2 regions of the Microbacterium sp. NPDC056003 genome follow, and region 2 is predicted to be linked to the other one. Evidence: predicted binding sites of a transcription regulator. Region 2 holds the regulator's gene; the other holds the start of a gene.
The links. Region 2 encodes HspR, which represses chaperone genes until heat shock. Its sites were predicted from a motif close to AAGTTGAGTCNNNNNGACTCAACTT; they were not measured.
Positions count from the first base shown of each region.

Region 1 (16,103 bases), 1.2 Mb from region 2:
GGCGTGCCCTTCGGCGACATCTCGGTCACCGAGAAGTACCGCGAGATGGTCGACGACCCGCGCATCAAGAAGACAAAGATCAACGCGCGCGAGTTCTTCCAGACGCTCGCCGAGATCCAGTTCGAGTCGGGCTACCCGTACATCATGTTCGAGGACACGGTGAACAAGGCCAACCCGATCAACGGCCGGATCAACATGTCCAACCTGTGCTCCGAGATCCTGCAGGTCAACACTCCGACCACGTACAACGAAGACCTCTCGTACGCGCAGATCGGCAAGGACATCTCGTGCAACCTGGGCTCGCTCAACATCGCCCTCGCGATGGACGGCGGCAACCTCGCCAAGACGGTCGAGGCGAGCATCCGTGCTCTCACGGCCGTCAGCCAGCAGAGCCACATCGCCTCGGTGCGCTCCATCGAGGACGGCAACGACCGCTCGCACGCGATCGGCCTGGGTCAGATGAACCTGCACGGCTACCTCGCCCGCGAGCACGTCTACTACGGCTCGGAAGAGGGTGTCGACTTCACGAACATCTACTTCTACACGGTCCTGTTCCACGCGCTGCGGGCCTCGAACAAGATCGCGATCGAGCGCGGCGAGACGTTCGACGGGTTCGAGGACTCGAAGTACGCGTCGGGTGAGTTCTTCGACAAGTACATCGACCAGGAGTGGGTCCCTGCCACCGAGAAGGTCGCCGAGATGTTCGCCGGCCACCACATCCCGACGCAGGACGACTGGCGCGAGCTGAAGGCCTCGATCCAGCAGTACGGCATCTACAACCAGAACCTGCAGGCCGTGCCGCCGACCGGCTCGATCTCGTACATCAACAACTCGACGTCGTCGATCCACCCGATCGCGGCAAAGGTCGAGATCCGCAAGGAAGGCAAGCTCGGCCGCGTCTACTACCCGGCGGCGTTCATGACGAACGACAACCTGGAGTACTACCAGGACGCGTACGAGATCGGCTACGAGAAGGTCATCGACACCTACGCCGCCGCGACCCAGCACGTCGACCAGGGTCTGTCGCTCACGCTGTTCTTCAAGGACACCGCGACCACGCGCGACATCAACAAGGCCCAGATCTACGCCTGGCGCAAGGGCATCAAGACGATCTACTACATCCGCCTGCGTCAGATGGCGCTGGAGGGCACCGACATGTCCGAGTGCGTCTCCTGCACGCTGTGACGGCCACGGAACTCTGAGAGAAGAAGGACGATGAGCGAGAAGCTCCAGCTCCTGGACCACGTCCAGGCCATCAACTGGAACCGCATCCAGGACGACAAGGACCTCGAGGTGTGGAACCGCCTCGTGAACAACTTCTGGCTGCCCGAGAAGGTGCCGCTGTCGAACGACATCCAGTCGTGGAACACGCTCACCCCCGAGGAGCAGACACTCACGATGCGGGTGTTCACGGGCCTGACGCTGCTCGACACGATCCAGGGCACCGTCGGCGCCGTGTCGCTCATCCCCGATGCGCTCACCCCGCACGAGGAGGCCGTCTACACGAACATCGCGTTCATGGAGTCCGTGCACGCGAAGTCGTATTCGTCGATCTTCTCGACGCTGTGCTCGACGAAGGAGATCGACGAGGCGTTCCGCTGGTCGGTCGAGAACCCGAACCTTCAGAAGAAGGCGCAGATCGTCATGGAGTACTACCGTGGCGACGAGCCGCTCAAGCGCAAGGTCGCGTCGACCCTGCTCGAGAGCTTCCTCTTCTACTCGGGCTTCTACCTGCCGATGCACTGGTCGAGCCGCGCCAAGCTCACCAACACGGCTGACCTCATCCGCCTCATCATCCGCGACGAGGCCGTGCACGGGTACTACATCGGCTACAAGTTCCAGCGCGGGCTCGAGAAGGTCGACGAGGCCACGCGCAACGACATCAAGGACTACACGTTCTCGCTGCTCTACGAGCTCTACGACAACGAGGTGCAGTACACGCAGGACCTCTACGACGGCGTCGGTCTGACCGAAGACGTCAAGAAGTTCCTGCACTACAACGCCAACAAGGCCCTGATGAACCTCGGCTACGAGGCGATGTTCCCTGCATCGGTCACCGACGTGAACCCGGCGATCCTGTCGGCACTCTCGCCCAACGCCGACGAGAACCACGACTTCTTCTCGGGGTCGGGCTCGTCGTACGTGATCGGCAAGGCCGAGGCGACCGAGGACGAGGACTGGGACTTCTAGACGCTCCGACCGTGAGCCGAAACGGCGAGATCGGCTGAACAGCACCAGGGGCCTTGCGCACGTCTTGCCCGCATCTGTGCGGCGCCCAGCGCTGGGCCGCAGGTAATACTTGAACGCGTTTTGGCCGATCAGCCGACTGATCGTTCATCTCCTGCATTGATGCCTTCGGCAGGGCATGGGCCGTAGGCTGGGATCGACGTTCGCGTTCACCATGGCCGTCCCCAGCGGCCGCAAAGGGTTCGCCCTGTCCCCAGCAGGGCGTGAGCCGGACCTGTCCCCACAGGCCCGGCGTCGCGATCCGTCCGGTCCCCTCGGGCCGCTCGGCTGGCTTGCGTTCGGCTCGAGGGGGCTGCTCCCCAGCCCCGAGCGTGCCCGTCGGCTTGGTGATCCCCAGCGTGGTGGCGGGTGCGGGACAAGATCCCCAGATCTCCCCAATGCCCCTCACGGCGCCTCCATCGACTACGGTAGCTGTCCCCCATTCGGGGGACAAACTGTGACGCTGAAGGTTTCCGCAAGGAATGCGCAAGACGCATCCACCTGAGTGTGGTCGTCAGCCGTTCGGGTTCGGACGGGCTGCGGAACAGCTCGGGACTTCTGTCCCGTGCCGGCGGAGGTGCCGAAGCGCCGAAGCCAGCGTCCGGCACGAGTTGGCGGCGCGCTGGGCCCAAGGTCCCGCGCGCCGTTCTCCATCCGCACCGTGGACGGGGGTGCAGACGCGTCGCGCGCGGACGACACGGGACCTTGTGCCCGTCCGCGCGACGACGGCTTCTGCACGCTGGGAGGTGACGGAAGCACGAGCAGAGGAGACGTGAAATGCGCGTTCTTGTCACGTACGCAACCAAGAACGGTTCCACCCAGGAGATCGCCGACGCCATCGCAGACGAGTTGATGGCTCACGGACTCGACGTCGTCTGCGCGTCCGCGGCGGACGCCGATGCCGCCGATTTCGACGCGGTGGTGCTCGGCAGCGGAGTCTACGCGGGACGCTGGCTGCGGCCGGCACGGCGATTCCTCAAGGCGAACGCCGACCACCTGCATCGACTCCCGTTCTGGGTGTTCAGCTCCGGACCGTTCGGAGAGCAGGCAGTGAATCCATCAGCCGAGGATCTGAAGTGGCAGGAGCCTGCGAAGGTGATGGCTCGCGCCGAAGATCTCGGGGTTCGCGAACACGTCGTCTTCGGCGGGAGGCTTCCGCTCGAGCCGCACGGCTTCATAGAGAACGCCATGGTGCGCAACACCCCGTCTGAGAACCGCGACGCACGGGACTGGACGCGGATCCGGGCGTGGGCATCGGGCATCGCGCAATCGCTGGGCGCCCCCTCGCGGAGGACGACTCCACTGGTCGTCGACTGACCTCGTCGAGACAGGCCAGGCGTCCATCGCGGCTCGAGGAGCGTCCGTCGGGGGTCAGCCGCCTCGGACTGAGAGCCGCGACACGCCACGTGAACACCGCCGGTGATACGTCCCGACGACGGGTGCAGAGCGATAATGTCAGGACTGCGGATGTCCCCAGCATCCGCCGGACGACGGGTGTCCCCACACCCACGTCTTTACATCGCCGGGGCTCGTGGCCTTGGGCGCACGAGCCGATACTCGCGATGGCCGGGCTTCGGGTGTCCCCAGCACCCGAAGCCCGGTTGCGTGTCGGCGACCGGGCCATCGATGATGAGCGGATGCCGCGCCCCGCCGGCGCCGGTGGATCATCCTGAGCGGGTGAGGCCCGCTGCGTCAGCGCGTCCCTACAGTGGGCATCACACCGTCCGGCGTCGCCCCCCGACGACGCCCCTGGGGAACGGCGAATGGAGACGCGCCCATGAGCAGCGACAGCACACCTCCGATCACCCAGCCGTCGGCCGCTGTGCCGGCGAGCCCACCGCCGTCCGCCGGTGTGACCAGCCGGACGCTCATGTGGTTCGGCCTCGCGATCGTCGTGCTGGCCTTCTTCGCCGCGTTCCTCGGCTCGTGGCTCGCGCGGTCCGTCGACACGGCCGATCAGGCGCCGGCCGCGGCATCCGCTCCCGAACCGTCCGCCGCACCCGAGGAGACGCCGACGGTCGAGGACTACGAGGCCGCACTCGAGGAGATCCTCCCGGCGGGGTCCGCGGTGCGCGCCGGAACCGGTGCGCCCGAGTCGGGCAAGGGCAGCGAGGGCGACGTGTACATCGACATCGCCACCGCCGACGTCTACCTGTTCGAAGACGACTGGACGCGCGTCGGCAACATCCGCGAGTCGGCTGCCGCGAACCTCACCGGCGCGACGGGCGCGACCGGAGCCACGGGAGCCCCGGGCCAGCAGGGCCAGCAGGGTGAACAGGGCGAAGAAGGGGAGCAAGGCGAGGCAGGGGCGCCCGGCACGCAGGTGACCCTCGGCTCAGGGGAGCCCGTCGACCCGGCATGCGAGAGCGACGACATCTTCATCGACACGACGACGCCGATGTTCTACCAGTGCAGCGATGGCGCGTGGGTCGCGTTCTCACCGCCGCCGCCGGCGACCGAGGAGTGACGCGTCGGCCTGAGGAGAGTCAGCGCCGCGTCGACGCGGTCACCGTGAACTTCGCGTTGCGCGCGATCTGACGCGTCGGTCCGACGAGGCGCTCGAGTGCGGGTCGGTACTGCAGCGCGGAGTTCCACACCGTCCACAGCTCGCCGCCCGGTCGAAGCACCCGCGCGGCGTCGGCGAACATGCGCGGCGCCACACCGTCGTTCACCGCTGCTCCCACATGGAAGGGCGGGTTGAGCGCGATGAACGACGCCGTGGCGTCGGCCTGCGAGCGCAGCATGTCGTCGCGCACGACCTCGACGCGATCGCCGACGCCGTTCGCCTCGGCGGTGGCACGCGCAGACGCGACGGCGGTGGCCGACTGATCGCACGCGACGACGTGAAGCCCGGGATGCCGCAGCGCGAGCGTCGTCGCCACGACTCCCGTCCCGCACGCGAGGTCGATCACCGAGCCCGCCGGCGCGCCCCGCTCAGGCAGGTGCTCCCGCAGCAGCCGGGTGCCGATGTCGATCGACGTGCCGGCGAACGCGCCGCCGAAGGCGCACACGACGAGGTCGCCGTGCGTCTCGGTCCGAGGCTCCGGCTCGCGCCCGTCATGGGGGCCGCGCGCGATGAGCACGCGTGACTTCTGGCGGGCGTGGCTCACGTCGACGCGCGTGAAGTGCTCGCGCAGCACGTCGTTCATCGCGGGCGTCATGTGCTTGATCCGGCCGCCGGCGTACACGACGACGTCGGCACCGGCGTGCGCGGCGATCAGCCCCGACTGGTCGCGAAGCGCGTCGAGCGACCGGGGGAGCCTCAGGAGCACCACCCGCGCGCCCGCGACGAGGTCGGCGCCGAGGGGATGCGACGCGAAGGTTCCGGCGAGGCCGAACCGCTCGGCGTTCGCCGCGAGAGCCCGTTCGCCGGTGAGCGCGTCCTGATGCACGCGGATGCCGCGCGCGCCCTCGCTCGCCGCGCCCAGTGCGAGCGCGCCGTAGCCGTCGCCGATGACCACCACGGCACCGTGGACGGCATCGCGTCGCGCGTCGGCGGACTCATCGAGGATCAGCCGGTCCGCGGCATCCACGGCCGGCAGGTCGGGACCTTCGAGGTCGGGCCAGCGTCGCAGCGCGGCGGGGGAGTACTCCACCGTTCCACGCTAGCCCGTCGGCCGCGCACCGTCCGCCCCACCGGGAGGGCCGTGGCGGGCCCGGACTCCCGGCGAACCTAAGCTCGAAGCATCCCCACCCGAAGGAGACCTGTGTTCCGCACGCCCTTGAACCTCTTCCGTGTGCTCGCCGTCGCGGAGGCCATCTCGTGGACGCTGCTGATCGCCGGGCTGATCCTCCGCGCCACGAGCGACTTCGCCATCGGAGTCACGGTGGGCGGCGCGATCCACGGCTTCGTGTTCCTGTCGTACGGCGCCACGGCGATCCTGGTCGCTCTGAACCAGCGCTGGGGCGTGTGGCCGACGGTCGTCGCGGTCGTGAGCGCCGTGATCCCGTACGCGACGATCCCGACCGAGCTGTGGCTGCACCGCTCGGGTCGCCTGACCGGCGCATGGCGGCTCACCGCCACGGATGATCCGCGGGATGCCGCGTGGCACGACCGTCTGATGCGCTGGTTCCTCAACCGGGCGTGGCTGCTCGTGGTGCTGATCGCTGCGGCCGTCGTCGTCCTCTATGCGGCGCTGCTGGTGATCGGCCCTCCCGGCGGCCGCCACTGACCGCCGTCCGTGCGCTCACCAGCCCGTCGTGAGCACCCGGTCGAGCGCCGCGACCACGGCGTCTGCGCTCTCGCGTGAGAAGCACATCGGCGGCTTGAGCTTCAGGATGTTCTGGTGGTCGCCCGTCGGCTGAGCGATCACGCCGAGCTCGCGCAGCCGGGCGCAGATCGCCGCGGTCTCGGCCGTCGCGGGCTCCCACGTGCCGCGGTCCCGCACGAACTCCGGGCCGAGGTAGAACCCCGAGCCGTGGACGGCGGCGAGGAGCGGATGCCGCTGCCCGAGCTCTTCGAGTCGTGCCTTGAGGTATCCGCCGACTTCGCGCGCGTTCTCCTGAAGTCGCTCGTCGCGAATGATGTCGAGCACCGCGAGCCCGACCGCGCTCGACACCGGACTGCCGCCCGCCGACGAGAAGAAGTAGCCGCCCTCGCGGTAGCGCTCGGCGATCTCGCGGGTGGTGACGACGGCGCCGAGCGGATGCCCGCTCCCCATCGCCTTGGCGACGGTCACGATGTCGGGCACCACGCCCTGCTGCTCGAAGCCCCAGAACCAGGTGCCCAGGCGTCCGTAGCCCACTTGCACCTCGTCGGCGATCGCGAGCCCGCCGTGCGCCCGCACCGCTGCGTAGACGGCGTCGAGGTAGCCGCCGGGAAGCGCGACGCCGCCCGCGTTGCCGAAGATCGGCTCGGCGATGAACGCGCCGACCGGGGTGCCCTCGGCTGCGAGCCGCTCGACCTCGGCGACGGCGCCGTCCGCGTACCGCGCCGGCGAGGCACCGCGGTGGCCGTAGGGCGCCGGCACGGTGTGCACCCACTCCGGGCGGGTCTCGAGCGCGGCGGGGTTGTCGGCGACCGACGTCGACACCGCATCCGACAGATAGGTCCACCCGTGGTACGCCTCGCGCACTGCCAGCACGTCGCGTCGCCCCGACCACGCCTGCCCCAGACGCAGCGCGAGATCCACGGCCTCGGACCCGCTGTTCACGAGGAAGACGGTGTCGAGCGGCTCGGGCAGCAGCGCCGCCAGCCGCTCCGAGAACTCGACCACGGCGGGGTAGTGGAACCGCGAGTTCGTGTTCAGCAGCCGCCACTGCGAGGCGACGGCATCGACGAGTCTCGGGTGCGCGTGCCCGACCGACGTGACGTTGTTGAGCGTGTCGAGGTAGACGCGGCCGTCGGCGTCGACGAGGTGCTCGCGCCAGCCGCGCACCATCACGGGCGGGTCGTCGAAGTAGTGCTCCTGCACGTCGGCGAAGACGGCGTCGCGGCGAGCGAGCAGCGCGGCCCCATCGACGGCGCCGGAAGAGGAAGATGCGGGATGCCCCGGCACGAGCGGGCTCGGATCGGCGACCACCGCCCGCCAGGCGCCGGCGAGGCCGCGAGGCGCGAAGCGCGGTGCGTCGGCGCCGACGCCGGCGCGCACGACCTGCACCCACAGCGTCTCGTCCGCTTCGCCGAGCAGGTCGCCGGCCTCGACGGCGCTGCCGTCGTCGAGCGCGGTGCGCATGCCGTCCAGGCGCAGGGTCCAGTCGCCGGTGCCGACGAGCACGCCGGCCGACGTCACTGCGACGACGCCGGCCCACGGCGCCGCGAGCGGCTGCCGGTCGGCGAACCGCAGCTCGACGCCGAGTGCGACGTTGTGCGGCTCGTCGGGATCGAGCGGCCGCGAGCGGGTGAGCCGGGCCTCGCCGAACCTGGCCACGGCCACGCGGGCGTTGTCGAGGCATCCGCTCATCACATCGTGCTCGGCGGATGCCGCCAGCCAGCGTCCCTCGTGCAGGTGGGGGCTCGTCGGCGACAGGTCGGCCACCACGACGTCGTCGGCGATCAGCCACGGCACGAGCAGCTGCGCCGGCGGGAGGACCGGCTCGGGAACGGCCTGCCCGAGCGCCTGGAGGACGAGCGCGCTCGCGACGTCGAGCGGCACCGACGTCGCCGCGTCGAGGATCGCACGCTCGTGCAGGAGGTTTGCGGCCGCGTAGGCGTTGGCGGGGTCGGTCGCGAGCACGTGGTGGGCGCTCGCGACGAGCGTCGCCGCGCGCACGACGACCAGCGGCCACAGTGCGCGGAGTTCCGGCGGGCTGAGCGGCCGCACTCGGTGGTAGGCCGTCACCGCGCGCATCGCGGCGGGGAGGTCGACGCCGTCGTGATGGAGCAGCGACGAGACGGTGATGGCCAGCTCGCCGACCGCCCAGGTGCGGTTGAGGTCGCCCAGGTCGATCACGCCGTCGGGCAGGCGGGTGACGCGGTCGGCGGTGACCACGTTGTCGTCGGTGAGGTCGCCGTGGATGAACTGCACCGGCAGTGCCGCTGCGACGGCGTCGACCTCGGCCCACGCCGCGGCGGAGGCTTCGGCGAGCCGTTCGCGGAGCACGGCGTCGTCGACGAACGGCAGCAGCTCGGCGAGCGCGCCCGGCGCGTGTCGGAGGTCCCACTGATGGCTGCGCTCCGCGGCGGGGGCGTCGAGATCTTCGAGGGCGAGGGCGACGCGCCCGGCCAACGTGCCCAGCGACTCGACAGCCGCGCGCGACAGGTGGCCGGTGAGGGTCGCGCCCTCGAGGAATTCGAGCACACGCGCCTGCATCTCAACGCCGCCGACCGTCACCGGCCGGACCGTCGCACCGCCCACGACGAGCGCACGGGGGGCGCGGCATCCTGCCCGTTCTGCGATGCGCACAGCGGCAGCCGACTGCGCTTCCAGCTCGACCGCGGTCACGCTGGGGTTCGCGATCTTCAGCAGGAGCGGGGACGCGTCATCGCGCTCGAGGAGGAAGTTGCGATCCTGGTGGCTGCCCAATGCGCGCGCAGACGCCTCGATGCCCCAGACGTCGCGCGCCAGCCGCGCGGCGAGCGCGTCGGAGATGTCGGGCGGAGCGGGCTGGGTCAAGGTGCCCGAGCCCTGGTCGGGGCCCGAGCCCTGGTCAGGGCCCGCGCTCGGGTCGGGGCTCGCGCTCGGGTCGGCGCTCATCTCGTGCTCCTCGCTGGGATCTGGCACGAGGCTACCGGTGGAGCGAGAGCCCTGACGAGCAGGTCAGGAGCGGCTCGGCAGCTGCTGCAGCGTCCAGGCGTTGCCATCGGGGTCGGCGAACGTGACGAACCTGCCCCACGCCTGCTCATCCACGCCCTGCGCGTCGACACCCCGCTCGCGAAGGTGCGCGAGCGCCTCGTCGGCGTCGGGCACGACCACCTGGATCGTGTCTTGCTGACCGGGCTGAAGCGTGCCGCCCAGGCCGGTGCCGAAGGCGATGGAGCACGCCGAGCCCGGCGGCGTCAGCTGCACGAACCGCAGCCCTTCGAAAGGGGTCTGGTCGTGATCGAGGTGGAACCCGATGCCGACGTAGAAGTCGCGGGCCCGGTCGACGTCGGAGACGGGCACGTGGATGAGTTCGATCTTCCAGTCCATGCTGGATCCTCTCTCTCCGCCGGAAGGCGCGGCGCCCGCCGACGCCCTCACGCTACGCCCGGGTTCGGACACGCCCGCCGAGCCCGCGGCGTCAGGCGCGAGCGCTCTCGCCGAGGAACGCGCCCAGCTGCTCGGGCGGGCACGCGGCGACCGCGGCGCTGCGTCCGGCGAGGTCGGCGAGCGTGTCGAGCGCGCCCAGCACCGCGCCGTCGTCACCGGCGTCGCGATGCGCCAGGACGAGTCCCTCGACGGCCGCGATCTGCCGCGCGCGGTCGCCGGCCGCCGTCGCGATCGCCGAGGCCTCGCGCAGCGCGGCCACGCGACTGCGCGCGTCGGCGGCGCGGTTCGCGCGCAGCATCAGGACGCGGTGGACGCACCGCAGATCGCCCAAGTGGCGGAATGACGCCACCAGCTCGTCGAGTTCGCCGCTCTCGTCCAGCCCGAGAGTCGCCTGCACCAGCCGGCCGTGCGCGAGTTCGTGCTCGTTGGCGGTCGACTCGGAGTAGGCGACGCACTCGGCGGCCCAGCGGGCGGCGCGCTCGGAATCGTAGCCGGACTCGGCCGCGGTCAGGGCCATCATGAACCGCACGTTGTTCACGTGGGTCTCGTCGCCCGCGCGCGCATACGCGCGCATCGCGCCCTCGAATGCCTCGACGGCGTCGGCGACGTCGCTGCCCCGCCCCTCCTGCACGGCGATGGTGCGGAGCGCGACACCGCGGAACTGGCGGGCGGCTGCGGCATCCCACGGGCTATCGTGCTCGATGGCGAGACGCTCGGCGGTGTCGAGGTGAGGCAGGGCGGCGGCGGGGTCCGGCCCGTAGGCCGCCGCGAGTCCGGCGAGCTGGTGGGCGGCGCGCAGCTCGTGCAGATCAGCGGGGTCGGCGGCGGCGAGAGCGCGCTCGGCGAGCCTGCTCACCACCTCGATGTCGAAGAACGCGAGGGCGTTGCCCAGCACGAGCAGCTGCGACGGCGTGGCGTGTTCGAGCAGCCAGTCGTCATGCGCGCCGAGCGCCAGAGCCTCGACGCTGTCGGCATCCGATCCGTACTGTTCCACGCCGACGGCGAGCAGCGCCGACAGCCGGACGGCCACCGGGTCGCGCTCCGCGAGCGACCAGCGGAGCGCGGCGTTCACCTCGGGGCACAGCATGACCGAGAGTCCCATCGCCTCTTTGCTCGCGTCGGTGCGTGCCCGCGCGATGAAGCCCTCCGACACGATCGTCACCATCTCGGCGTGGCGCCGCAGCACGTCGCGCACCACCTGCGGATCGGTGCGTGCGAGCACGAACTCGCGCATCACCGCGAGCAGGCGCCAGCGACCGCCGTCGCCGAAGGCGGGTACGAGCAGCGACCGGTCGAGCAGGCGCAGCACGATGCGTTCGGCGCCTTCGTGGCTGACCGCGACCGCCAGGTCGATGTCGAAGGTGCGGGGGAGTGCGGCGAGCCGCTGCAGCACATCGCGCTCTTCGTCGTCGAGCAGGTGCCACGTCCACTCGAACGCCGTCTCGAGGCTGCGGTGCCGACCCTCCGGCGTCGCACGGTCGAGCATCGCGAAGTCGCGGTCGAGGCGTGCGGACAGTTCGGCGAGGGGCAGGTGGCGTGCGGCGGAGGCGGCGAGTTCCAGCGCGAGCGGAAGTCCGTCGAGCCGGGTCGCGATGTGGTCGACGAACGGCTCGTCCTCCGCCGAGGGCGAGTGCCCGTGGGCCGACAGTCGGTCGCGCAGGAGTGCGCTCGCCGGCGCGTCGACGCCGTCGGCGGCGAGCGGTGGCACCAGGTGCACGTGCTCGTCGTCACCCCCGAGCGGGGTCTGCGAGGTGACGAGCACCTTGAGGCCGGGCGCGAGCGGGCGCAGCCGGGCGATCATCGAGCGCGTCGCGGGCCCGACATGGTCGGCGTTGTCGAGCACGAGCAGGTAGGGCTGCGCGGCGAGGGCGACGCCGACCGAGGCGAGGAGGTCTTCGTGGGGGGATGCCTCGAGCCCCAGCACCCTCGAGATGCGGTTGACGACATCACCCGCGGTGGCGTGCTCGAACTCGACGATCACGGGGGTGCGCGCATCCTGCGCCTTGGCGAACTCGAGCGCGAGGCGGGTCTTGCCCACGCCGCCCGGACCGACGAGGGTCAGCAGGTCGCCTGCTCGGACGGCCGCCTCCAGCTCGGCGACGTCGCGACCCCGACCGCGGAACGGATTCGCCGGCACGCGCACCGAGGCATCCCGCAGCTCTCGCGCCGCGGAGACCAGATCGGCGCGGCTCTCGGCCTCGAGCTTGCGGCGCAGGCTTGCGATATGGCTCTCGACGGTGCGCACCGAGATGAACAACTCCGAGGCGATCTCGGGGTTGGTGAGCCGTCGCTCCACGGCGGCGAGGACCGCGCTCTCGCGCGGCGTCAGGGGCGGCCCCAGCACGCGCCCAGTGTACTCACGGGCGGGCGTTCGCGGCACCGGTCGGAGGGCGCGCTCCGCCGGCAGCGCGCGGAGACGTGCTGCCGGCGGAGCAGGTGCGCTCACGCGCGACGCGGGAGGAGTCGGAACAGGATGCCGCCGGACGCCTTCGCGGAGCGCGCCGAGACGACGGGAGACTCGACGTCGGCGCGCTCGCGGGCGCGACGCCGGAGTTCGAGCTCGCGGAGCAGCTCGCTCTGGGCCATCCCGTGCAGGGCATAGGCATCGTGGGCGTACACCACGGCCGCCTCCTCTCGGTCGTGCGGCGGTCAGCGGACCGTCGCGGTGAACAGCAGGAACTCGGAGTCGATGACTCCATCGCGCGCGATGGCGCGGTCGCCGAGGCCGCGCAGGGCCTCGTCGATGGCCGCCACCGCGGCCGGGTCATCGGCGTTGCGGTTGTAGACCGCGATCGTCGGCCCGTAGTGCGACGCGAAGTAGGCGCGGAACTCCTCGCCCGTCGCGAAGCGGTCGAACCGCACGCTCTCGCGCACCGCGCGCACGTCGGCGACGCGATCGCCGAAGAGCTCGCGCACGTGCGACTCCTCCCCCCACAGCGGCGCCGGCCGCGCGCCCGCGGGAAGCGGCGCGTTGAACGGCTTCAGCGCGGCGAACAGCTGGCCGATGAAGCCCTGCGGCGTCCAGCTGATGAGCCCGATCCGCCCGCCGGGGCGGACGACGCGGGTGATCTCGCCGGCGCTGCGCTCGTGGTGCGGCGCGAACATCACGCCGACCGTCGAGATCGCGACGTCGAACTCGTCCTCGCCGAACGGCAGCACCTCGGCGTCCGCCGGCCGCCACTCCAGCTCCACGCCCGCCTCCTGCGCGCGGCGGTGGCCGTCGCCGAACAGCTCGGGCGTGAGGTCTGTCGCGACGACGTCGGCTCCGCGCTGTGCGGCGGGGATCGCCGCGTTGCCGCTTCCGGCCGCGATGTCGATCACGCGCTCTCCGGAGCGCACGTCCACGGCCTCGACCACTCGTGGGCCGAGCGACCAGATGAGGTCATGGGCGAGCGTCGGGTAGTCGCCTGACGCCCACATCGCGCGGTGCTTGGCCTTGAGGGCCTGATCGGCCTCGTCGATCGCGATCGTGTTCAGATCCGTCATGATGTGTCCTTCTCCTTCTGGTTCTGTGGACGCCTCCCAGGGTTCTCGGGAATCGCCGCGGCCACATCCGTGCCGTGCACGGAAATCGGCACCGGGACTGAAGAGTGCGGACGGCGTCGGGGAATACACGACCCCCGCACAGCCTTGAAGTTGATACGACTGTGCTCAAGTTCGTAAACTTGACAGCCCTTACCTCAACTTTCAGGAGATTGCGGAATGCCCGAAGACTTCACACCGTCCGCCGGCGCCGACGACAGCGGCAGCTCGTTCGACGAGTTCCTGGCGCGGTACCTGGCAGGCGAGCGCGCCCGCGCAGAGCGGTCCATCGACCTCAGCCGGTTCCTCGGCGCCCGCACGCAGGAGCTGCTCCAGCGCGCGGGCCGCTTCGCGCTCGAGCGCGGCCAGCGTGAGCTCGACGCTCTGCATGTGCTGCGCGTCCTCATCGACGAGGCGCCCGCGCGTGACGCCGTCCAGCACATCGGCGCGGACCCGCGCGCGATCCTCCGCGCGACCGAGGAGCGCCTGCCCGCCGCGAGCAGCCCGGCCGACGTCGACGGCGCCGTCATCACGCCGTCGGTGCAGCGCGCGCTGTTCCACGCGTTCCAGGTGGCCCGCTCGTCGGGCTCGACCTACGTCGACCCCGAGCACCTGTTCTTCGCCCTCGTTCTCGCGCAGGACACGCCCGCGGGGCAGGTTCTGGCGCGCGCCGGCGTCACCGCCGAGGCACTCACCCAGGGCCTGCGCGAGACCGTGACCACGGGCGCGGCGCCGTTGACGGACGATGAGACGGATGCCGCGGCATCCGACACCCCGATGCTCGACACGTACGGCACCGACCTCACCGCGCAAGCTGCGGCCGGAGAGCTCGATCCCGTGATCGGGCGCGCCGACGAGATCGAGCAGACCATCGAGATCCTGAGCCGGCGCACCAAGAACAACCCGGTGCTCGTCGGCGAGGCCGGCGTGGGCAAGACCGCCATCGTCGAGGGCCTCGCGCAGGCGATCGTCGAGGGCGGCGTTCCCGAGCAGCTGCTCGGCAAGCGCGTCGTCGCGCTCGACCTGCCCGCGATGCTCGCCGGCACGCGCTACCGCGGCGACTTCGAGGAGCGGCTCACCAAGACCATGGACGAGATCGCCGCCCACAAGGGCGAGCTCATCGTGTTCATCGACGAGGTGCACACGGTCGTCGGCGCGGGCGGCGCCGGTGACGGCGGCATGGACGCCGGCAACATCCTCAAGCCCCGCCTCGCGCGCGGCGAGCTGCACCTCGTCGGCGCGACCACGCTCAAGGAGTACCGCGTGATCGAGAAGGATCCCGCGCTCGAGCGCCGGTTCCAGCCGGTGCGCGTCGGCGAGCCCTCGATCGAGGACGCCGTGCTCATCCTGCGCGGCCTGCAGCCGGCGTACGAGGAGCACCACGGCATCGCGTATACCGACGAGGCGATCCGCGCGGCCGTCGAGCTCAGCGACCGGTACCTCACCGAGCGGGTGCTGCCCGACAAGGCGATCGACTTGATCGATCAGGCCGGCGCGCGGCTGCGGCTGCGCCTGGGGGCGAAGCTCGACGTCAGCGCGCTAATGACCGAGCTGGCCACCCTCGAGGCCGACAAGAACGCGGCGGTGTCGGCCGAGCACTACGAGGAGGCCTCGCGCATCCGCGACCGCATCGCGGCGGTGCAGGCCAGGCTGGACGACGTCGCGGCCACCGGAGCCGCCGCCGGCGACGAGGCTGTGGTCGGCGAGCCCGAGATCGCCGCGGTGATCAGCCGTGCCACCGGCATCCCGGTCAACCGCCTCACCGAGTCCGAGCGCGAGCGCCTCGCCGTGCTCGAGGACGAGCTGCACGATCGCGTGATCGGCCAGGACGACGCCGTCGCCGCGGTCGCCAAGGCGGTGCGCCGCAACCGCACCGGCATGGGCGACGCCCGGCGTCCCGTGGGCTCGTTCCTCTTCCTCGGTCCGACCGGCGTCGGCAAGACCGAGCTTGCCAAGGCGCTCGCCGCGTCGCTGTTCGACGACGAAGGCGCGGTGATCCGCTTCGACATGAGCGAGTTCGGCGAGCGGCACATCGTGTCGCGCCTGGTGGGAGCCCCTCCGGGATACGTCGGCTACGACGAGGCCGGCCAGCTCACCGAGCGCGTGCGCCGCAACCCGTACGCGATCGTGCTGTTCGACGAGATCGAGAAGGCGCACCCCGACGTGTTCAACCTGCTGCTGCAGGTGCTCGACGACGGCCGCCTGACCGACGGCCAGGGGCGCACCGTCGACTTCCGCAACACGGTGGTCGTGATGACGTCGAACCTCGGCTCGGAGTTCCTCGCCTCGCGGGGCGGCGCGATCGGCTTCATCGCCGACGGCGGGGGATCGACGGGCTTCGGCTCCGAGAAGGACCTGCGCGACCGCGTCATGGCGCGTCTGCGCGAGGCCATGCGACCGGAGTTCCTCAATCGCATCGACGAGATCGTGCTGTTCCGCAAGCTCGACCAGCCGCAGCTGCGCCAGATCGTCGGGCTGCTGCTCGGCGCGTCGGAGGCCCGGCTCGCCAAGCGCGAGGTGGGGCTGGTCGTCACGGAGGCCGCGACCGACTGGCTCGCCGAGCACGGGTACGAGCCGGAGTACGGCGCGCGTCCGCTGCGCCGCCTGATCCAGCGCGAGGTCGACGACCGCATCGCCGACCTGTTCGTGACGGGTGCGCTCGTCGACGGCGGATCGGTGACGGTGGATGCCGCGGCCGGCGAGCTCGTCGTGCGGGCCGCGGCT
Region 1 is NZ_JBHJXQ010000001.1:192,728-208,830, reverse strand. Features, by position in the region: gene nrdE (class 1b ribonucleoside-diphosphate reductase subunit alpha) at 1-1,185, shown strand, start outside; gene nrdF (class 1b ribonucleoside-diphosphate reductase subunit beta) at 1,216-2,190, shown strand; gene ACFC1W_RS00950 (flavodoxin domain-containing protein) at 3,004-3,543, shown strand; gene ACFC1W_RS00945 (hypothetical protein) at 4,004-4,693, shown strand; gene ACFC1W_RS00940 (class I SAM-dependent methyltransferase) at 4,713-5,822, opposite strand; gene ACFC1W_RS00935 (DUF3817 domain-containing protein) at 5,934-6,398, shown strand; gene ACFC1W_RS00930 (aminotransferase) at 6,414-9,362, opposite strand; gene ACFC1W_RS00925 (VOC family protein) at 9,426-9,797, opposite strand; gene ACFC1W_RS00920 (LuxR C-terminal-related transcriptional regulator) at 9,889-12,201, opposite strand; gene ACFC1W_RS00915 (hypothetical protein) at 12,300-12,479, opposite strand; gene ACFC1W_RS00910 (class I SAM-dependent methyltransferase) at 12,507-13,343, opposite strand; gene ACFC1W_RS00905 (ATP-dependent Clp protease ATP-binding subunit) at 13,560-16,103, shown strand, end outside.
Region 1: ACFC1W_RS00905 (ATP-dependent Clp protease ATP-binding subunit) is a predicted target of HspR. The motif match lies at 13,491-13,515, and genes of this name have one in related genera.

Region 2 (16,103 bases):
AAGCCGAGGTCGTCCCGCGGCAGCTCGATGCCGAAGTCGAGGCCGCGCACTCCGCCCTCGTCGCGCCAGCGCACCGTCTGCGGCGCACGCATCCCGAACGGTCCGTCGCCGCGCCCTGCGGTGTGCGACACACTCCCCGCCACGGTCACGCTGACAGGCCTGTCGCCGGGGTTCGTGATGGCATACCGCAGCACGGCAGCCGGGATGCCGGACGCATCGGCGTCGAGCGGAACGAGCGGGGTGAACGCCCGCAGCGACACCCCCACGGGCAGCACGTGGTCGTCGAAGTCGACGTCGACCACAGGGTACTCGCCGTGGAGGGTCGCGCCGCGCAGTCGCGGCAGTCCGGCCTGCCGCTCGAACGGGTAGCCGGCGTCCCAATCATGGCGTCCGGTCAACCGCGCCTCGAGCACCCGGGTGACGGGGTCTCCGCCCGCCGGACGAGCGTGGATCGCGAAGAAGGAGTAGGGGTTGATCCGGCCCTTGTCGGGCAGGTTCTCGAGCTCCCAGTCGCGCAGCTCGCCGCGGGCGCCGATCGAGACGTTGCCCGTGCCGATGCCGCCCAGCGGGAACGCGACGCGCTCCGACGTGTGGGGGATCCCCCGCGCGCGGCGCGTCATGCGAACACTCCCTCGGAGTACTCTGCGCGGCGCCGTTCGTCGGCGAGCTCGTGCACGAGGTCCTTGGTCGCCTCGTACAGCGCGAGGTACCGCGCGTAGAGACGGTCGTAGACCAGGGATGCCTCGGCGTCGGGCTCGATCCGCTCGGCGACGGGGTTCCACCGCGAGATGCCGGGAGCCCGACCTGCCGGGGCGACGGCCATGGCCGCGAGGTAGGCGGCGCCGTACGCCGCACCGATCGTCGTGCGTGGCACCTCCTGGATGAGCCCCGTGGCGTCCGACACGATCTGCAGCCAGAGTGCACCCTGCGTGCCGCCGCCCACGGCGACGATGCGGCGGATGTCGGCTCCCGCCGCGCGCATCGTCTCGACGTTGTGCCGGACCCCGAGCGCGGTCGCCTCGAGTGCGGCGCGGTAGAGGTCGCCGCGGGTGTGAGCGAGGGTGAGCCCCGCGATCACACCTCGGGCGTCGGGGTCGAGGATGGGAGTCCGCTCCCCCGCGAAGTACGGGAGCATCAACAGGCCGCGGGCTCCGGGACCGGACTCCGCCGCTTCCGCGAGGAGCGTCGGATGGTCCGTCGCAGTGAGGTCCTTCAGCCAGGCGGCGATCGCGCCCGAGGTCGCCAGGCCGCCGGCGAGGTTGCGGGTCGCGGGGAACGCGCCGACCGTGGTCCACATCGACGGCGAGCGTAGGGTCTCCGTGCCGGTCGCGATGAGGAACATCGTCGTGCCGTACATGAGCATGAGGTCGCCCGGTCCGTGCGCGCCGACGCTGACCGCCTCGGTCCACGCGTCGACGGTGCCGACGATGACCGGCGTTCCCTCGGGTATCCCCGTGGCGGCAGCCGCGGCATCCGTCACCGTCCCGGCGATGTCGCCCGGCCAGGCGAGCGCCGGAGCCTCGATTCCGGGGGCGAATCGCTGCCACCATGCGGAGTGCCACGCCTCGGCGCCGACGTCGTAGAGCGGGGAGGTCTGGCTGGCCGACTGGTGGTCGAGCACGTACGCGCCGGTCAGCTTGCGGGCCAGCCACGACGCCGGCATGAACAGCCGACGGGCGCGCGCGTACGCGTCGGGCTCGGTCTCGGCGACCCAGGCGATCTTCGGGCCGGCAGCCTGCGACGTGAGCCGGGAGCCGCCGACCCGCACGATCTCGTCCTCGCCCAGCTCGGCGGTCATGCGCTCGACCTGCTCGCCGGCACGGGTGTCGACGCCGTACAGGATCGCCGGGCGCACCGGTTCGTCAGCCTCGTCGGCGAGAAGAACGCACGGACCCATCCCACTCACACCCACAGCGACGATCTCGGCGGCGATGCCCTCTGCGTCGGCAGAGGCACGCAGTTCACGGGCGAGGAGGACGAACTCGTCCCACCACACGCCGGCTTCCATCTCCACCCAGCCGGTGCGCGGGCGCGAGACGTCGTGCGCCACGGTGGCCGTGACGAGGATGTGCCCCTCGTCATCGACGAGGACCGCCTTGCTGCTCGAGGTGCCGATGTCGACTCCGAGCGTGCAGCGTTCGGTCATCGCATCCTCCTCGATCGCGACGGCGGGCTCTGGGAACGCGTTCACTCTAGACGAAATCGATTTCATGATCAACCGCGCGAAACACGCCGCTTCTGAAACAGAGGCTGAGAGAAGGGGTCAACCGTGCGCGGCAGGATCCGCGGGCTGAACCTCGTTGCGGAGCACCACGGTGCGCGCGGGCTGGTCGTCGCCGTTGATGCGCTCGAGCAGCATCTTGGCCGCCGTGACCCCCATGTGCCGGGCGGGAAGCCGCACCACGGTGACCGCTCGCGGGGACAGCGTGGTGAAGGGGAGCGAGCCGACCACCGCGACGCCGATCTTGGGCGGCGTGAGTCCATGCTCGGTGAGCACCTGGATGGCACCCACCCCCAGGAGGTTGTTGCCGGCGACGACCGCATCGGGCGGCACCGGCAGGGCCAAGAGCTCCTCCATCGCCTCGCGCCCGCCGTCGACCCGGAACGTCGAGTACCGCAGCAGCTCGTCGTGGTCGGCGTCGGGGAAGTGGCGGGCGAGCACAGCGCGCCAGCCCTGCGCGCGCTCGTACGCCGTCTCGATGTGCTGTGGGCCCGTGATACAGGCGATCCGCCGGTAGCCGGCCTGCACCAGATTCTCGGTCGCCGCCTGCCCGGCCGTGCGGTTGGCCATGATGACGCCGTCGATGTCGTAGCCGGTGCCGCGGTCGACGGCCACGATGGGACGCCCCGTCGCGACGAGATCGTCGAGGTTCGTGTGGTCGGATGCGGCGGCGAGGATCACGCCCGCCATGTGCTCGGAGATGGCGATCTGGAGGTAGGTCGCCTCCTTCTCGATCTGCGAGTCGGTGTTGCAGAGCACGACGGAGTACCCCGCCTGTGACGCGACGTCTTCGACGCCGCGTGCCATCTCGGTGAAGTACGGATTCTCGATGTCGGGGATGACGAGGGCGATGACCTCGGATGCCTGACGGCGGAGAGTGCGCGCGGTGCGGTTCGGGGTGAAGTTGAGCTGCCGCGCCGCATCCCGCACGGCGACCGTCTTCTCGTCTGAGACCCCGATGCCGTTGAAGACGCGCGAAACAGTCGCGGGGGAGACCCCTGCCAGCTTCGCCACCTCGTAGATCGTGGCCATCGCCCCTGCCTCAGCCTGCGCCGGCCCGCGTTGACATTGCCGGTCAGCCAACAATACAGTGTTGAAATCGATTCCAGAAGCTCGCTGATCTGGCGTGCCGACGCAAGGAAGTGCTGAACGATGAGTTCCCCCCAGCTGCCCTCCCCCGACCTCTCGTCGATCTCGGCGCTGCGGCGCGTGCAGACGCGGTCGATCTCGCCCGAGAACTTCGACGGCTCGGCCGGAGGCGGCGGCCGCGCCACCGAGGGAACAGGGGCTGCGTGTGCCCGGGACCTGGGTCCGGGGTGGAAGATCTCGCCGAGCGTCGACGTCAAGGCGGGCGAGACGTTCGACCTCGCGAACATCGAGGGCGCGGGAAAGATCACGCACATCTGGATCACGACGCACAAGGACAACTGGCGCACGCTCATCCTGCGCGCGTACTGGGACGGCGCGGACGAGCCGGCCGTCGAGGTTCCCTACGGCGACTTCTTCTGCAACGGCTGGGGCGAGTTCGCCCAGGTGAACTCGCAGCCGATCGCTGCCAATCCGAACGGCGGCTTCAACTCGTACTGGCCGATGCCCTTCCGCGAGAGCGCACGACTCACCATCGAGAACACGTCCGTCGTCGACGTGCGCGTCTACTACCAGGTGACCTACGAGATGGGCGGCGACTACTCGGGCGACGGGTACTTCCACGCCCAGTGGCGACGGTCGAACCCGCTCGAGGAACTCGTCCCCCACACGATCCTCGAGGGCATCGAGGGTCAAGGGCAGTACGTCGGCACCTACATCGCGTGGGGTGTGAACTCCAACGGCTGGTGGGGCGAGGGCGAGATCAAGTTCTACCTCGACGACGACACCGACTACCCGACGATCTGCGGCACCGGGACCGAGGACTATTTCGGGGGCGCATGGAACTTCGACATCCCCGGCAAGGGTTACACCGAGTTCTCAACGCCCTACCTCGGCATGCCGCAGGTCATCCGGCCCGACGGTCTCTACGTGAGCCAGCAGCGGTTCGGCATGTACCGCTGGCACCTGCTCGACCCGATCCACTTCGCGACCGGCATCCCCAAGGTCGATATTCAGGCGCTCGGCTGGCGGAGCGGCTGGCGCTATCTGCCGCTGCGCGACGACATCGCCTCGACGGCGGTCTTCTACCTCGACCGGCCGACCGCTCGCCGGCCGAAGCCGCCGACGCCCGACGAGCTGGAGGTGCACCTCGGCACCGGTGCGGTTCCCGATGTCGGCGCGATGCCTCCGCGGGCGCCCCAGGACTGATCGGGTGCGTCCCCGTCGCGCGGCGCTGGCCGGGCTTGGCGCGTCGATGCTCGTTCTCGCCGCCTGCTCGGCGGGCAGCCTGCCCGACGACATCGAGTTCGCCGACGCCCTGCCGGGCGCGGCTCTGCGCGGCGCGGTCGCCGAAAAGGTCACTGCGGTCGGCGTCTCGGACGGCGACCTGTGGCCGAGCTGCTGGTCGGACGACGACGCGCTGTACACGGCGAACGGCGACGGCGCGGGCTTCGGCAACGAGTTCTTCGACATCGCGGTCAACCGCGTGACCGGTTCGCCGACCGACGAGAACGGCCTCGAGGGCGAGTTCCTCGCGGGCGGCGACGCGGTGGGTCAGGTCTGGTCGGGCGAGGGCTTCACACGCAAGCCGACCGGCATGCTGTGCGCCGACGGCACGCTCTATCTCGCAGTGCAGGACCTGCGCCTCGACTTCAACGAGGCCCCCGCCGCGACGATCGCGCGCAGCGACGATCACGGGAAGACCTGGGCCTGGGACGAATCCGCGCCGATGTTCGACGACGGCCTCTTCACGACGGTGTGGTTCGCCGACTACGGGCAGGAGAACGAGCACGCCCCCGAGCCGGGCTTCGCCTACGCGTACGGTCTCGACGGCAACTGGCGCGACTCCTTCGACGACTCCGTCGCCGATCCCACCGAGCTCTTCCTCGCCCGCGTTCCCCTCGATGCGGTGACGGATGCCGCGGCCTGGGAGTTCTACGCGGGCGAGCCGGGCGACTCCGAGCCGACCTGGACGGACGACATCACCGACAAGCACCCCGTTCTGGTCGACGAACGTCTGCAGCACCCGGGTGACGGTGCTGTCGAGTCGGGCGAGACGGTCGGCGCGCGGAACCTCAGCGTCATCTCGCAGGGCGGGGTGACCTACCTGCCGAAGCTGGAGCGCTACGTCTACACGTCGTGGACCGAGCTCACGTTCGAGTTCTACGAGTCCCCCACGCCCTGGGGTCCCTGGACGCTCTTCCTGTCGGAGGACTTCGGGCCGTACCCCTGGACAGACGAGCGCTTCGGCGGCTACGGCACCACGATCCCCTCGAAGTTCCTCTCAGACGACAACCGCTCGATGTGGGTGCAGTCGAACGTCTGCCCCTGCGCTCCCGCGGGCATGTCGTCGTACTGGCTGGGGCTGCGGCCCCTCCACCTCGAGCCGGTCTCATGACACCGGCGCATCCCTCGCCGCCGCGGAGCCGCTCCGCGCCCCGATGACGCGCCCGCCACCGGGGCGGGCACGAAGGAAGGAGAGAGTGCAATGACGCCTCTGAAGAGGATCACGGCCGCCGCGGCGGCCACCGGCCTGGTCGTAGCCGGAGCCGCAGGGCTCGGGCCTGCGAGTCCGGCTTTCGCGACCGACACCCCGACGCCGGTGACGGTCGTCGAGAAGCTGACCGGCCCCGACGCCCCGAACAACACATGGGGGCGATGGGACATCAAGGCGACCGACCTCGGCATCATGTGGGACGACGGCGACGGGCGGGTGCTGACCGCCTTCGGTGACACGTTCGGAAACGGCTGGACGGGGCCTGGCGGCGGCTCGGGGCCGAACGGCAACTGGCGCAGCAATGTCCTGGTGCGCTCGAGCGACAGCGATCTCTCCGACGGGATGCTGTTCGAGAGCGCCCCGCAGTCGCCCCAGGGCATCGCGAAGGAGCTCATCCCGTCGAAGAAGGTCAACGGCGACGAGATGACGACCATCCCGACCGCCGGCATCTCGGTGGGCGACCGTCAGTACATCGGGTTCATGTCGGTCAGGCAGTGGGGCGAGCCGGGCTACTGGGACACCAACTACGCCGGCATCGCGTATTCGGACGACGACGGTGAGAACTGGACGGAGTCCGACGCGAAGTGGGAGAACAACGCCGAGGGCACCCAACCGTTCCAGATGCAGGCGTACGTCAGGAGGGGCGGCGACATCTACGTATTCGGCACGCCCAACGGGCGCCACGGCGCCGTGCACGTCGCCAAAGTCACGGCGAAGAAGCTGCTCGACAAGTCGGCGTACCGCTACTGGGACGGCGAGCGCTGGTCGAAGACCGAGGCCGACGCGTCACCCGTGATCGACGCGCCCGCGAGCGAGCTCTCGGTGCAGTACGACGAATTCAGCAAACGCTACCTGCTCATGACACTGTCAGGACCCGACATCGTGATGCGCACCGCGAAGAGCCCGACCGGGCCGTGGACGGCGCCGCAGATCGTGGCGAGCAGCGCCGACTACCCAGGCCTCTACGGCGGGTACTTCCATCCGTGGAACGAGGACGGCGAGGTCTACTTCGCGATGTCGCAGTGGAGCCCGTACAACGTCTACCTGATGCGCATGCAGATCGACCGCTCGGGAACAATCGTGAACCCGAACCTCGTCGCGAACCCGAGCTTCGAGCGGGGCACGACGATGGGCGACGGCACGAACGGCACCTGGGGCTGCAGTCCGAACTGCGGCATCGACACCGCCCCGCCGCAGTCCTTCTCGGGTGATCGCAACGCCTTCGTGCGCTACAACACGGGCTGGCGGAACATCTGGCAGGACGTAGATGTCGAGCCCGGCACCGCCTACCGGCTCACGGGATTCCTTCGCACGTCGATCAACAGCGATGCCGGATTCTTCGGCGCGCGCACACTCGACGGCACGGTGATCGCCGAGGCGCACTTCGTCTCGATCGGTCCGTGGACGAAGTTCACCGTGGACTTCGAGAGCGGTGATCAAAATATGGTGCAGGTGTTCGCCGGGGTCTGGACGAACTCCGGCGACATCTGGCTGCAGGCCGACGACATCGCCGTCATCCGGCGCTGACGGCGTCCCTACCAGACCGGGCCGCCCTTCCAGGGGCGGCCCGGTCTTCTCGTGATCGCTACTTGATGCCGGCGAGGCGCACGCCGTTGACGATGTAGCGCTGGAAGATCAGCACCAGGATGATCGTCGGCAGTGCGGCAAGGGTCGAGCCGGCCATGAGCAGGCCCCACTCGTTGCCGCGCTCGGAGCGGAATCCGGCGAGGTACTGCATGATCTGCTGCAGACCGGGGTCCTGGATCGTGAGGATCGGCCAGACGTACGCGTTCCAGTAGGCGAGGTACGAGCCGACGCCCACGACGACGAACACGCCCTGCGACTGCGGCAGGAAGATCGACCAGAAGATGCGCCAGCGCCCGGCTCCATCGATCAGCGCAGCCTCCTCGATCGCGATCGGGGTGTTCAGGTAGAACTGCCGGATGAAGAACATCTGAGCGGCCGCCGCGACGCCCGGGATGATCAGCACCGCGAGGGTGTTGAGCATGCCGAGGTTCGACACGACGACGAACGACGTGAGCAGGATCGCCATGCCGGGGATGAACATCGGCGTGATGCAGTAGATCCACCAGAACCGCTTGCCGCGGAAGTCCAGGCGAGCGAAGACGTACGCCGCGAACGAGTTCACCGTGAGGCTGAGGCCCGTGAAGATCACCGCACCGATGAAGGTCAGCACCATCGCCTGCACGAAGGCGGGGTCCTGCAGGATGTCGACGTAGTTCTGCCAGATCCAGATCTCCGGGAAGAACTGGAAGGGCGTCTTGACGACCTCGCTCTTGCCCTTGAAGCCCGAGATGACCATCCACGCCAGCGGGAGCATCGTGCTGACGACGATGAGGGTGGCGAGGGCGTAGGTCCAGATGCGACGTGAGACGGAAGTGTTCATGAGTGCGGGTCCCTACGCGTCGATCGCCTTATCCGACCGGATCAGCCGGAAGATCAGCACGCTGATGGTGCCGAGGACGAAGAAGAGGATGAGTGCGGCGGTGAGCGAGAAGCTCGTCGCGTAGGGGGTGGGGTCCTTGAAGGTGTTGAAGATGAAGAGGTTGGGCGTCATCGTGGCGTTCGTCGGCCCGCCTCCGGTCATGATGAGCGGCAGCTCGAACTGCTGCATCCCGGCGATCGTGGCCGTGACCAGCAGATAGAGGAGCACGTTCTTCATCAGCGGGATGGTGATGAACCACGTGCGCTGGAAGTAGTTGGCGCCCTCGAGCTGCGCGGCTTCGTAGTAGCTCTGCGGGATGTCGTACATGCCGGCGAGCATGATCAAGGTCGTGATGCCGAAGGCGAGCCAGATGCCGGGAATCGAGATGGCCGGCAGGGCGAGGTTCGGGTCCGACAGGAACGCGTACGGGCCGAGACCGACGAAGCTGAGCAGCCAGTTGATGATGCCGCCGTCGGCGCGGTACATGAAGATGAACACGATCGAGGCGACCACGGCCGAGACCACCGTCGGGGTGTAGACCGTCGTCTTGAGCAGGCCGGCGAGCTTGATGCCGCACGTGCGGATGAAGCTGGCCATGAGGAACGCGATGATCATGATCGCGGGCACCGTGTAGACCACGTACATCGCGCCGATGCCGATCGAGTGCCAGAACTTGGGGTCCTCCAGCACGTATCGGTAGAACTGCAGCCCTACGAAGACAGGATCCTCGTAGAAGCTGATCTCGAACGTCGAGAGATAGAACGACCAGATCAGCGGCCACCACACGAAGATGCCGAGCAGCACGATCATCGGGGCGAGCATCAGGTACGCCGTCCGGTTGTCCATCATGTGCTTGCTCACACGCTCGCGCGTGCGGCGACGACGGCCCTTGACGGGCGCCTCCACCTCGAGCGCGACGCTCGCAGCGGTGCCCATGTGTGTCGTCGTCTGCGGCGACATCGTCATGGCGGTCTCCTTCGACTCGTTGGGGGATATCAGGGAGAAGGGGCGGATGCCGCGGCATCCGCCCCACTCCTCGTTCTCAGCCGCCGGTGCCTGTGCCAGCCAGCTTCTGCTTCTCGATGACATCCTCGATCGCCGCTTGCGCCTCCTCGAGGGCGGCCGGGATGTCACCGCCCTTCATGGCCTTCTCGATCGCAGTCGCGAAGGCGAGGCTGACGTCCCACGGGTACGCGGGCTCCGACTTGGCGTAGGGGACGATCTGCTCGGTGATGGTGGCGAGGAACGGGCTCGCGCTGGCCTCCTCGGTCGCTGCGAGCGCCTCGGTCACCGACAGGCGCGCCGGATACTTCGAGAAGCCGGTGGCCGTGAAGAAGTCCACGAGCCGGTCGGTGTCGTCGGCGAGCAGCCACTCCACGAACTCCGCAGCGCCCTCCTGCGACTTCGACTTCGAGTCGACGGTGAGCGTCCAGCCGCCGAGGGTCGAGGTCGGAAGGGTCTGGTCGCCGTTGTGCGACGGGAACGGCGCGACCTCCGTGTTCTCCCACACGTTCGCCCAGTCGGGGTTCTGCGAGAGCTGGCCGAGCGCCCAGGAACCGCACGCGCTCATGGCCACCTTGCCCTCGCCGAAGAACGAGCAGTCCGCGTAGCCGTACGTCGGCTCCTGCGGCATGAGCTTCTCGGTGTAGAGCGTCTGGTAGAGGCCGAGCAGCTCTTCGTACGCCGGGTCGGTCGCATCCGCGGTCGACCAGTCGCCGCGCAGCGGCAGGTCGCCTGCCGTGTTGTACTGCAGGCCCCAGCTCGACCAGCCCAGGTCGGGCGCGGTCTGGGCGATGTTCATGCCGTAGACGCCGTCGCCGGTGAGCTTGCGCGCGTCGTCGACGAGCTCATCCCAGTCGGTCGGCGGAGCGTCGATGCCTGCCGCCTCGAGCAGGTCGGCGCGGTAGAAGAGCACCGTCGACGGCTCGACGAGCAGCGGGTATCCGTAGACGCCCTCGTCCACGCTCACGAACGGCTTGATGTTCTCCGCGATGTCGGCGAACGCCTCGTCGTCCATGAGCGTCGTGAGGTCGGCCAGCTGGCCGTTAGCCTGCATCGGCTTGATGTTGCCGTAGTTCGTCGTCTTCACGTCGGGCGCCTTGCCGGCGGCCTGGGCGGCCTTGAGCTTCTGGTCCCACGTGTCAGCGGGGACGACGAGATACTGCACCTCGACGTCGTCGCTCTGGGCGTTGAACTCGTTGACCTGCTCCTTGAACCACGCCTGCTGGTAGTCCTCGAACTGCTGCTGCCAGAAGATGACCTTCGCCTTGCCGTCCTCCGTGGTCGGCGCACCGCCGCCTCCGGCGCAGCCGGCGAGCAGTGCGCCCGCCGAGGCGGTCGCCACGACGGCGAGCGCGAGCCTGCTGTTTCTCTTGTGCATTCGTCCCTCCTCAGGAACTCGACTCCGCGATGAGTCGAAGCTGTGGCCGGTCAGGAAGCCCGGTCTGACATCGATCGGTGAATCGCGGCGGCGCCGCGGATCGGCACTGATCTCGTCTGGTGGTCAGAGTATGCGAAATCGATTTCAAGCGCAATGCCGACGGAAGCTGCTCACCCTTGCCGCACGGCGTGATCGGCGCCACTGCGGGCGTGAGGTCGCGCTGAAAGACACCTCTCAGCGTGCGGCGGCGGCTCCGAGACGCGCACCTGGTCACTCTGTATCGATTTCACAACGACGGGCTAGAAGGCCCCGGGTTCGGTCTTCTCGAGGTCGGTCGAGAACCAGAAGACGTTGTAGGGATCCCAGAGGGACAGGGCGAAGTAGATCGTGCGGCCGTCGTCAGAGACGTATCTGGGATTCATGTACGGCGAGTACAGACCAGGGTACTCCGCGCTGGAGACGAGCTCGATCGGGTCACCCCATGGTCCCCATGGCGTGACCCCTTCGCGGATGAATGCGCTGCCGCCGTCCGAGTACGTCATGACCCAGCGTTCGAGGTACGTCGACCACATCACCGACAACTCGCCGATCGTTCCCTCGACCACCGTCTCGGCAGCCGTCAGGTCGGCGTCCCAGCGGGGCTCGCCCGCGGCATCCACTCCCGAGAAGTACGTGTACGCGGTGAGATCCTCGACCGCCTCCTCGGAGGCGGGCACGCGCATCAGCTGCACTCCCCCGAACCGGCCGGAGGGGATCGACCAGAAGTACACGTACTCGACGCCGTCCTCCATGACGTGCGCCGGTGCAACTTGGATGAAGTTCGAATCACCCGGCCAGCGCGGGTTCTCGAGGGCGGTCCACGATTCGCCGCCGTCGGTGGACCTGGCCAGCCCGGAGTAGTTCGCGTCCCAGGCTCCTGGCTCACCCCAGAAGTTGACGGACATGTAGGCGATGTACAGCGTCTCGCCGATCGCGAAGCCGTGAGTCGGGATCTTGGTGACCTCGCCCTTGCCGTCATTGGGGTCGTGGTCGCCCTCGACGAGCGCCGCCGCCCAGCCGATGTCGTCTGCCGGAGCCCACCCGTCGAAGGTGATCCCGTCGGTCGGATCGTCGTCGGTCGTCCACGCCGAGACGTTCGATCGCCAGATCCCACCCTGCCCGCCGATCGAGTCGGGATCGCGCTCGCCGAAGGTGTCGCCGAAGAAGAAGTAGGTTCGGTCTCCCAGATTCGTCATCGACCCCAGGTCGGTGCCGGCGACGGCAGCGGTCTCAGTGTCGTTCATCGCCCCGGGCCCGGTGAGCTGCGCGATCTCGGTGAGGTTCGACACGCCCTCCAGCACGAACGGCTTGTCGGGGTCGGCGTCGACGTCCACGGCCCCTGTGCCCGTGCAGCCGGCCATTGCCATGACACCGATGATGACGGATGCCGCAGCCGCGGCTCGGATTCGTGAACGGGTCGCCTGCGCAGCCATGATCCTCCTCGATCGTCAGGTGTCACGATACGAGGCTGGGGGCGAAATGAGAAATCGATTTCAGATCGAGCTCAGTGAGACGAGCTCACGGCGGCTCGACCGCGGTCGGTCAGCGCTCGTCGTCGCCCGCATGGCCGGCCGGGGCCTCGGCCGGCGACTCTCCCGGACTGATCGGCTGGCGGGGACGCCACACGACGAGCTCGGTCGCGCGGCGCACCCGCGTGCCGTGGCGCAGGGTCACGACCGCTCCGGTCGCGCCCGCCGCGAAGACGCGGGCGCCGGGGCGACGTTCGAGTTCGGTGCGCACCCGCTCCTCGAGGTCGCGGACGCGGCCGTGCAGTTCGCGGACCCGGTCTTCCAGTTCGAGGATGCGCGCGATCGCCGGGAGGCCGATGCCGTCGGCCGACATCCGCGCGACCTCGCGCAGCTGCGCGACGTGGCGGAGCGAATAGCGGCGCGAGCCTCCCGACGTGCGCGCGGGCACGACCAGCCCGAGGCGGTCGTACTGACGGAGGGTCTGCGGATGCATGCCGGAGAGCTCCGCGGCGACGGCGATCGCGAAGATCGGTGCCTCGTCGTCGATGTCGTGCTGCTCACCCATGCCGGCTCACCTCCCTCCGACCTATCCTCCTAGCCGCGCGCCTTCGCCATGAGGTCGGCACGCGGGTTCTCCTTCGGCTCGAGCGCGTGGTACCGCTCGAGTGCCTCGCGGGCCGCGTCGTCGAGGTGCGACGGCACAGCCACCTGGACCTCGGCGAGCAGGTCGCCGGTGCCTTTGGCGGTCTGCACGCCGCGGCCCTTCACGCGGAGTACGCGCCCCGACGGAGTGCCGGGCGCGACGCGCAGCTTCACCGGCTCGCCGCCCAGGGTCGGGACCTCGATGGTCGCGCCGAGCGCGGCCTCGGTGAACGTCACCGGGATCGTCACGCGAAGGTTGAGCCCGTCGCGCGTGAACACCGGATGCGGTCGCACGGCGACCTGCACGACGACGTCGCCGTTCTCGCCGCCGTCCGGCGACGGCCGGCCCCGGCCGCGCAGGCGGATCTTCTGGCCGTCGGACACGCCTGCCGGGATCTTCACCTTGAACGGACGGCCGTCCTCGCCCTGGAGCGTGATGGTCTCGCCCTTGGTCGCGGTGACAAAGTCGATCGTCGTCCGCGCCGTGACGTCGGCCCCGCGGGTCGGACCGCCGTACCCGCGGTAGCCGCCCGTCGACTGACCGAACCGGCCGGTGCCGAAGCCGCCGCCCTGCTGGTTGAACATCGAGAAGATGTCGTCGAAGTCCTCGGCCGACTGATAGCGGCCGCCGCCGCGCCCCTGGTTGAACATCGAGAAGACGTCCTCGAAGCCGCCGGCTCCGCCCTGTCCGCCGGCCGTGAAGCGCGCGCCCGAGCCCATGGCACGGATCTGGTCGTACTCCTTGCGCTGCTCGGCGTCGGAGAGCACCGAGTACGCCTCGCTGACCTCTTTGAACTTCGCCTCGGCCTTGGCATCGCCCTGGTTGGAGTCGGGGTGGTACTTCCGCGCGAGCTTGCGGTAGGTCTTCTTGAGGTCAGTGTCGCTGACGTCCTTGGACACACCGAGGATCGAGTAGAAGTCCTTGTCGAACCAGTCCTGACTGGCCATAGGTGCCCTCCGGACTACTCGGCCGGCACCGCGACGACGACCTTCGCCGGGCGAAGCTCGACGGAGCCGAGTCGGTAGCCGATCTCGACGACCTCGAGGATCGTGGGCTCGGTCGTGCCGGGGGTCGGCGCCTGGAAGATGGCCTCGTGCTGCTGCGGATCGAACGCCTCGCCGGGTGCACCGTAGGTGACCAGGCCGATGCGCTCGGCAACGCCGCGCAGCTTCTCGGCGATCGCGGCGAAGGGTGAGCCCTCCTCGAGGTCACCGTGCTTCTCAGCCCGGTCGAGGTCGTCGAGCACGGGCAGGAGGCCCTTCGCGACCGCCCCCTTGGCGCGCTCGATCTCGAGCTCTCGCTGGTCCTCCGTACGGCGGCGGTAGTTGGCGTACTCCGCCTGGAGGCGCTTGAGATCGTTGAGCAGCTGCGATTCGAGGTCGGCGATCACGGCGTCTTCGGCCGCGGCATCCGCGTTCTGTGTCGCACCGAGGATGTCATCGATCGTCAGCTCGTCGTCCTGGCCCTCCTGCGGGTCGGACCCGGAAGCCTGTGCTTCCGGGTCCTCGCCGCCGGGGACCTCGTTCTCGAAGTCCTTGTCGGCCATGGTTACTTCTTGTCTTCCTCGTCGTCGATGACCTCGGCGTCAACCACGTCCTCGTCGGACTCGGTCTGGCCGGAGCCGTCGGCGGGCTGCTCACCCGACGCGTCGGGAGCCGGCTGCGACGCCTGGTTGGAGGCGTAGATCGCCTCGCCCAGCTTGCCCTGGCTCTGGTTCAGCTTGTCGAACGCCGTCTTCACAGCCTCGTCGTCGTCGCCCGCGAGCGCCGTCTTGAGAGCGTCGACGTCGGCCTGGACCTCGGTCTTGACGTCTTCGGGCAGCTTGTCGTCGTTCTCCTTGATGAGCTTCTCGATCGAGTACGAGAGGGTCTCGGCCTGGTTGCGCACCTCGGCGGCCTCACGGCGCTTCTTGTCTTCGGCGGCGTGCTCCTCGGCCTCACGCACCATGCGCTCGATGTCGTCCTTGGGCAGCGAGGAGCCGCCGGTGATCGTCATCGACTGCTCCTTGCCGGTGCCCTTGTCCTTCGCCGAGACGTGCACGATGCCGTTGGCGTCGATGTCGAAGGTGACCTCGATCTGCGGGATGCCGCGGGGAGCCGGCGCGATGCCGGTGAGCTCGAACGTGCCGAGCGGCTTGTTGTCGCGCGTGAACTCGCGCTCACCCTGGAAGACCTGGATCGCGACGGACGGCTGGTTGTCGTCGGCCGTCGTGAAGGTCTCCGAGCGCTTCGTCGGGATGGCGGTGTTGCGCTCGATGAGCTTGGTCATGATGCCGCCCTTGGTCTCGATGCCGAGGCTCAGGGGGGTCACGTCGATGAGCAGGACGTCCTTGCGCTCGCCCTTGAGGACACCGGCCTGGAGGGCAGCGCCGACGGCGACGACCTCATCGGGGTTGACGCCCTTGTTGGGCTCCTTCCCGGCCTCGCGCTGCACGAGCTCGCTCACCGCGGGCATACGGGTCGAGCCGCCGACGAGCACGACGTGGTCGATGTCGGCGACCTTGATGCCGGCCTCGCGGATGACGTCCTCGAACGGCTTCTTGGTGCGGTCGAGGAGGTCCTTGGTGAGGTCCTCGAACTTGGCGCGCGTGATCGTCTCGGAAAGCGACACCGGGCCCGAGTCGGTCAGCGAGAGGTACGGGAGGTTTACGCTCGTGCTCGTCGAGGACGAGAGCTCCTTCTTCGCCTGCTCGGCGGCCTCCTTGAGGCGCTGCAGGGCGATCTTGTCGCCCGAGACGTCGACACCCGTCGTGTCCTTGAACTGCTTGATGAAGTAGTCGACGAGGCGCTGGTCCCAGTCGTCACCTCCGAGGCGGTTGTCACCGGCGGTCGCGCGCACCTGGATCGTCGAGAAGTCGTCGTCCTTGCCCACCTCGAGCAGGGAGACGTCGAAGGTTCCGCCACCGAGGTCGAAGACGAGGATGAGCTCGTCCTCCTTGCCCTTGTCGAGGCCGTACGCGAGAGCGGCGGCGGTGGGCTCGTTGATGATGCGGAGCACGTTGAGGCCCGCGATCTCGCCGGCCTCCTTCGTTGCCTGGCGCTCGGCGTCGTTGAAGTACGCCGGAACCGTGATGACGGCATCCGTCACCGTGTCGCCCAGGTACTGCTCGGCGTCGCGCTTCAGCTTCTGCAGGATGCGGGCCGAGATCTCCTGCGGCGTCCACTTCTTGCCGTCGACGTCGAAGCCCCAGTCGGTGCCCATGTGACGCTTGACGGACGAGACGGTGCGGTCGACGTTGGTGACCGCCTGGCGCTTCGCGGTCTCACCGACGAGCACCTCGCCGTCCTTCGTGAACGCGACGACCGACGGGGTCGTGCGGAAG
Region 2 is NZ_JBHJXQ010000001.1:1,366,416-1,382,518, reverse strand. Features, by position in the region: gene ACFC1W_RS06400 (GH116 family glycosyl-hydrolase) at 1-620, opposite strand, end outside; gene ACFC1W_RS06395 (FGGY-family carbohydrate kinase) at 617-2,146, opposite strand; gene ACFC1W_RS06390 (LacI family DNA-binding transcriptional regulator) at 2,264-3,253, opposite strand; gene ACFC1W_RS06385 (glycoside hydrolase family 172 protein) at 3,374-4,516, shown strand; gene ACFC1W_RS06380 (hypothetical protein) at 4,521-5,705, shown strand; gene ACFC1W_RS06375 (DUF4185 domain-containing protein) at 5,796-7,331, shown strand; gene ACFC1W_RS06370 (carbohydrate ABC transporter permease) at 7,390-8,211, opposite strand; gene ACFC1W_RS06365 (carbohydrate ABC transporter permease) at 8,224-9,216, opposite strand; gene ACFC1W_RS06360 (ABC transporter substrate-binding protein) at 9,293-10,630, opposite strand; gene ACFC1W_RS06355 (DUF4185 domain-containing protein) at 10,930-12,102, opposite strand; gene ACFC1W_RS06350 (heat shock protein transcriptional repressor HspR) at 12,212-12,703, opposite strand; gene ACFC1W_RS06345 (DnaJ C-terminal domain-containing protein) at 12,733-13,728, opposite strand; gene ACFC1W_RS06340 (nucleotide exchange factor GrpE) at 13,743-14,327, opposite strand; gene dnaK (molecular chaperone DnaK) at 14,330-16,103, opposite strand, start outside.